3 regions of the Pseudoalteromonas sp. NSLLW218 genome follow, and region 1 is predicted to be linked to each of the others. Evidence: predicted binding sites of a transcription regulator. Region 1 holds the regulator's gene; each other region holds the start of a gene.
What was found. The regulator sigma-54, encoded in region 1, starts transcription at its own class of promoters, with help from an activator protein. The targets are predictions, from matches to a motif close to GTTGGCACGNNNNTNGNNT.
Positions count from the first base shown of each region.

Region 1 (2,208 bases):
AACATCTTAAAAATCGTGGGATTGGAGTATTAATTACCGACCATAACGTAAGAGAAACCCTTGATGTTTGTGAAAAAGCCTACATTGTTTCTCATGGGGAGCTGATTGCATCAGGTACTCCAGAACACGTATTAAATGATAAAACAGTACGCGATGTTTACTTAGGCGAGCAATTTAGGCTGTAACATTTACGCCATGTCTTTAAGCATCTGCTAGTATTAATTATAACAACATAAAAGGATTGTTAGAGATACATGAGGCAATCACTACAGCTGCGCATGGGCCAGCAACTTACAATGACTCCACAGCTGCAACAAGCTATTCGTTTGTTGCAACTCAGTACATTGGATCTCCAGCAAGAAATACAAGAAGCTCTCGACAGCAACCCGCTATTAGAGGTTGAAGAACAAGACTACTCAGAAGATGCTGCTGGCAAAAACGAGCAAAAAGCTGATACCGATGACATAACTGTTAGCGCATCTGCCGATGATGCTCCAAGCGAATACGAACAAGATAGTGGTGAAGCACTTGCGAAAGACACGCTAAGTGACGACATGGCTATGGATGTTAGCTGGGATGAGTACATGAGTGCCGCTCCTGCAGCATCATCGGGTCCAATGCCTGAAGATGAATCAATTTATCAAGGTGCCTCTACAGAGACGCTCCATGAGTATTTAATGTGGCAGTTACAATTAACGCCATTTAGCCCTACAGACGAAGCTATTGCTATTGCCATCGTAGAAGCAGTTGATGATTCAGGTATTTTAACACTAAGCTGCGAAGAGATTTTAGAAAGCTTTAATCAAGAAAACGAAGATGATAACGAAGTCGAACTTGATGAAATTGAAGCTGTATTAAAGCGCATCCAACTGTTTGATCCTGTTGGTATTGCTGCACGTAGTTTACAAGAGTGTTTGTGTATTCAGCTTAACCAGTTTGATAAAGAAACACCTTACATTAATGAAACAAAAATGATTTTAACCGAGCATATTGATTTATTAGCTGCTCGTGACTATCGTACATTAATGAAGAAAACCAAGCTCAAAGAAGAAGAGCTTAAAGAAGTAATGACATTAATCCATACTCTTAGTCCTAAGCCAGCAGATACTATTGTAAGAGAAGAATCTGAGTATGTTATTCCAGACGTGTCAGTTAAAAAAATTAAAGGCCGCTGGGTTGTTGAGTTAAACCCAGATAGCATGCCTAAAATTCGTGTTAATAGCCAATACGCTGCAATGTCTCGCACTGTAAAATCCAGTGGTGACAGCCAGTTTATTCGCTCGCATTTACAAGAAGCTAAATGGTTTATTAAAAGCTTAGAAAGTAGAAACGACACGCTATTAAAAGTAACTAATTGTATTGTTAAGCAACAACAAGGCTTTTTTGAACACGGCCCTGAAGCAATGAAACCGATGGTTTTAAATGATGTTGCTGAAATGGTAGAAATGCACGAATCAACAATTTCGCGCGTAACAACTCAAAAGTATATGCATACACCCCGTGGTATATTTGAGCTTAAATACTTTTTCTCAAGCCATGTAAGCACCGAAAACGGTGGTGAATGTTCATCTACAGCAATTCGTGCACTTATCCGCAAATTAATCGCTGCAGAAAACTCAGCAAAACCATTGAGTGATAGTAAAATAGCGGATATATTGGCTGAGCAAGGAATTAAAGTAGCAAGACGTACAATCGCAAAATACCGCGAATCTCTGGCTATTCCACCGTCAAATCAACGTAAAAGCTTGATCTAAGACGCAAAAAAAAGAGGGTAATGCTTATGCAACTAAACTTAACTGGTCGTCACGTAGAATTAACCGATTCACTAAGAGACTATATTAATACCAAATTTGCGAAGCTAGAAAGACACTCTGATCATATTAATAATGTTCATGTCATTCTCGATGTAGAAAAATTAAATCAAAAAGCAGAAGCCACAATACATGTAAGTGGTGCTGAGCTATTTGCATCTACGGAACATCAAGATATGTATGCCGCCATTGACTCGTTGATCGACAAGCTCGATCGACAAGTGATTAAACACAAAGAGAAGCTTGCTCGACACTAATATGATGAAATTAAGCTCACTTATATGCCAGGACTGCAGCAAAGCTGCGGTCCTTTTTAATAGCAAAAAAAGGATTTTAGAGTTCATTAGCGAACTTGCTCACGACAAACTTCCGTATTTACCGCAACAGGATATCCTTA
Region 1 is NZ_JADYWO010000001.1:275,360-277,567, reverse strand. Features, by position in the region: gene lptB (LPS export ABC transporter ATP-binding protein) at 1-185, shown strand, start outside; gene I6E80_RS01190 (RNA polymerase factor sigma-54) at 255-1,754, shown strand; gene hpf (ribosome hibernation promoting factor) at 1,781-2,068, shown strand; gene ptsN (PTS IIA-like nitrogen regulatory protein PtsN) at 2,073-2,208, shown strand, end outside.

Region 2 (2,208 bases), on a different contig from region 1:
GTTTCCATTTTAGAGGGTAACAACATGAATAGCCTTAAAGCTTTATGTTTAGTTGTGTTATTAGGTTGGCATTTTACTGCCAGTGCTGAGCGCATAAAAGATGTGTCTATGGTTGAAGGCGTACGCTCTAACCAGCTAGTTGGTTATGGCTTAGTGGTTGGTTTACCGGGCACTGGCGAGCAAAACTCATATACACAACAAAGTTTTAGAGGCATGTTGAACAGCTTTGGTATTACGCTACCTTCAACTCAAAGTCCTAAAATTAAAAATGTTGCCGCTGTGGCGGTGCATGCAGAACTACCTGCATTTAGAAAGCCTGGGCAAGCAATCGATATTACGGTTTCTTCTATTGGTAGTGCAGGCAGCTTACGTGGCGGTACTTTACTACAAACTTTTTTAAAAGGTGTAGACGGTAACGTGTACGCAATTGCACAAGGTAGTTTAATTGTCGGTGGCTTAGGCGCACAAGGCCTTGATGGTAGTAGAGTTGTAATTAACACCCCTACAGTTGGTCGTATACCAAATGGCGCTACAGTTGAGCGCGCCGTGGAAAGCCCATTTATGCAAGGCGATTACATTACTTTTAATTTAAACCGCCCAGACTTTACAACGGCAAAACGCCTAGAAAAAACAATTAATGACTTAGTTGGCCCAAATAGCGCACAGGCAATTGATTCTGTTTCTATTCGTGTTATAGCTCCACGCGATGCATCCCAACGTGTATCGTACTTATCGACACTCGAAAACTTAGAATTTAAGCCAGCTGATATGGCCGCTAAAATTATAGTTAACTCGCGCACTGGTACAATTGTCATTGGTAAAAACGTTAAGCTTCAGCCTGCCGCTATAACTCACGGTGGCTTAACAGTAACAATTGCAGAACAACAAAACGTGTCACAACCAAACCCGCTAGCAAACGGTGATACTGTTGTCACGCAGCAGAGCATTATTGATGTAAATCAAGATGACTCGCGCGCCTTTGTATTTAATCCAGGTGTAAGCCTTGACGATTTAGTTCGCGCAATTAACGAAGTAGGCGCAGCGCCTGGCGACTTAATGGCTATTTTAGAAGCACTAAAAGAAGCTGGCGCAATTAACGGACAGTTGGTTGTTATATAAATAACCCAAGCCAATAAATAACATACTACTTGAGCCCTATATTTTTGAAATTAGGGCTTTTTATTTACAGCAACCTAAGTTTATTATTTTTATCTCCCTCGTTTTATCGGTAGTGGCTCAATTTTTGCATTTTTAACTGCATTATTCATTTTGTGTCAAAAAGCCGATGGAAACTAATCACCTCGATAAACAAAACTTTTTTGATTTAGGCAACTTAGATTCACTTCGTAAAGAAGCCTTAACCAGTGGCGATGCATCAACTGATGCCTCTAAAGCTGCGCTCAAAAAAGCGGCCGCACAATTTGAAGCTATTTTTACGCAAATGTTGCTCAAAGGAATGCGCAAAGCTAACGAAGCATTTGAAGACAAAGACAGCCCATTTAATTCAAGTGGCGTAAAGTTTTTTGAAGAAATGCACGACCAGCAACTTTCAACAGAGCTTTCTTCAAATGGCTCGTTAGGCCTTGCCGATTTAATTGTTCAGCAGTTATCGCCTGAGTCTAAAAACTTTATGCCAGGCTCGGTGCTTAGAACAACCAACGATATCTTTAGCGATACACAAGTGGGATCTGCTCTTCCTTATGAGCAAAAAAATAAGCAATCCGATCTTATCGTTAATAACACTAAAGCCGATATTGCTGAGCCTAAAGTCGATACTGCAGGGTCTAAAACCGATAGCCCAACATTTAAAAATGCAGAAGAGTTTGTAAGTTCAGTATGGGAACACGCTAAAACTGCAGCGCAAAAAATTGGTTTAAATCCTGCGGTAATGGTTGCACAAGCGGCACTTGAAACCGGTTGGGGTAAACACATTATTAATAAAAGTGACGGTGGCAGCTCAAATAACTTATTTAATATTAAGTCAGATAAAAGCTGGGAAGGCGATAAAGCAAGCAAAGTAACGCTTGAGTTTGAGCAAGGTACACCCGTTAAAAAACAAGCCAGCTTTAGAGCCTACGATTCAATTAAAGATAGCGTGAACGACTTCGTTGATTTTTTAACGCAAAACCCACGCTACCAAGAAGCATTACAAAATACAGCAAAACCAAACGACTTTTTAGATTCATTACAAAAAGCAGGTTATGCAAC
Region 2 is NZ_JADYWO010000007.1:305,397-307,604, reverse strand. Features, by position in the region: gene flgH (flagellar basal body L-ring protein FlgH) at 1-13, shown strand, start outside; gene I6E80_RS13095 (flagellar basal body P-ring protein FlgI) at 25-1,119, shown strand; gene flgJ (flagellar assembly peptidoglycan hydrolase FlgJ) at 1,286-2,208, shown strand, end outside.
Region 2: a site for sigma-54 is predicted at 1,231-1,249, ahead of flgJ (flagellar assembly peptidoglycan hydrolase FlgJ). Genes of this name have one in related genera too.

Region 3 (2,208 bases), on a different contig from region 1:
GTTTTAACGTTAAATACTGAAACACTGGACGAGCAAATAGATGCAGATGTAGATTTAGTGCAGCAATTTTTTGTGGGTGATGATAGTGGGTTTGCAGAGTCATTTGATGAGCTAATGAGCTTTTATACAGACTCCGACGGTATTATCCAAAACCGAATCGACAGTAAAACGAATCAACTAGATGATTTAGATGATCAGCGTTTGAGCCTTACTAGTAAAATGGAGTCTCTATCTTCTCGACTATATGCTCAATATAATGCGATGGATTTACTAGTCGCGAGCCTTAATAACACCAGTAGTTATGTTCAAGCTCAGTTAGAGAACATGCCAGGCGTAGTTAGGCAATCAAATTAATAACTGGGTTAAAAGTATTACGAGTCAATAAAAAAACCGCTAAGTTTAAATCTAGCGGTTTTTTATTGTGTACTGCTCTTTGATTCAAATAGTAAGCTATAGCTATGTATTTAGTAAGAATAAAGGTTATTAATCAAACCTACTTACTAGGTGGCTTTATAAGCCTTAATCGCCTTACCAGACTTTTTATGTTTAATAATAGCTTTGGATGATTCGTTTTTTGCACTATTCGCTTTAACTAAAATAGTATTTATACGAAGCTGAATTAATTCTAATTGCTCTGCGCTTGGAGCTTTGCTGCTTTCGCACCATTGCTTTATATTAGTATTTAAAGTGTCTAAAAAAGGCTGAGCTTCGTCTGCGTTATTTTCATTTACTAACACTTCTATTTTACTAAGCAACGTTTGTATGAGCTCAGAGCAGTTTGTTAGTTGCTCTGAAGATGTTGGCGAGTCCATACTTAAAATTAAACCGCAGGGCTGCGTTGATCTAGCGGAATGTTATCCCAGCCTTCTTTAATTTCTTTAACAATACTTGATACTTCCACAATTGCTTCAATATCGTTGTGTAAGTTAGCTTGCGTTAAACGGCGTTGGCAGTAATCGTAAAGCGCCAATAAATTATTAGAAATACTAGGGTCTTGCTCTACGTCTAAATTAAGTGCGTCTTGCAGTGCACCAAATAATAAAACACAGGCTGAAATATTTTCACCTTTTTTTGCTATTTCTTTGCGCTCAATAAACCCTTTTGTTGCTGCTAAGCGACCGATAATATTACTGAATATAAGGTTTATTTGTTCGTAAGGAGCCATTTCGGCAATACTACTGGCACGAACTTGGCCGTATTTTTTTACTGAGACATGAGCCATGGGAAAATCCTAAAATTTAAAACGATAAAATTATGTGAAAGCTAATATAAAAAATCAATAAAGCTTTTATACTTTTATAAGAACAAAGCAATATTAATGCCAAGCATTTTCACTTATTTATGTATCGGCATTTGTAACTTCAACTTAAATTTATAATTGAGTTTATTTACTAACAATAGCATTTTTATAGCCGAGTAAATTAATTTTTAGAGCTAAGTTATAGCTAGGTAATAAATAAGTTAAAACTATAACCCATACTTAATGATTAACTATTAAGTATGGTTAACTTAACTAGCCCGTCTGTTTTTTGGCGTTTATGTCAAAAAACTGCCGCTATCACTTGCATCCATGCTGAACTGGCTTACAATTTAACTAATTATACAAATTAGTGAAAGTACGGCTCGCTAAATATGATCTTGATTTTAGATAATAATAACAACCGCGCAATAGGATTAAATGCTTCACTTGGCTTTATTGGTGAAGCTGTCCAACTATTAAGCGAAGACTGCTTTGAACAAGAATGCAAAAAATATCAGCAGCAAGAATGCATGATTATTTTAGGCGCGTTGCAATCACTTGACCACGAAAGCTTAATTAAACGCTATCCAACCCTACCGTTTTTATTAATTGGCGAAACGCTAAAACCACTATTAAGTATAGCTAATGTAGTGGGGCTTATTTGCGAGCCGTTTAATCACGAAGTAACCACTCAGTTACTTCACGATTGCCAGCAGTATCAGCGTATGCTGCCTAATGAGCATAAGCATACTAAACCGCATAAAACCTTTGACGGGCTAGTTGGTGAAACAGAGGCCGTAAAAGATGTTCGCTTTTTAATTGAACAAGTGGCAAAAACCGACGCTAATGTTTTAATTTTAGGCGAATCAGGCACAGGTAAAGAAGTGGTTGCCCGTAATGTACACTTGCTTTCAAAGCGTATTAATGGACCGTTTGTACCTGTTAACTGTGGTGCTATTCCGGCAGAG
Region 3 is NZ_JADYWO010000007.1:293,291-295,498, reverse strand. Features, by position in the region: gene fliD (flagellar filament capping protein FliD) at 1-354, shown strand, start outside; gene I6E80_RS13050 (hypothetical protein) at 501-812, opposite strand; gene fliS (flagellar export chaperone FliS) at 821-1,222, opposite strand; gene I6E80_RS13040 (sigma-54-dependent Fis family transcriptional regulator) at 1,633-2,208, shown strand, end outside.
Region 3: a site for sigma-54 is predicted at 1,308-1,326, ahead of fliS (flagellar export chaperone FliS). Genes of this name have one in related genera too.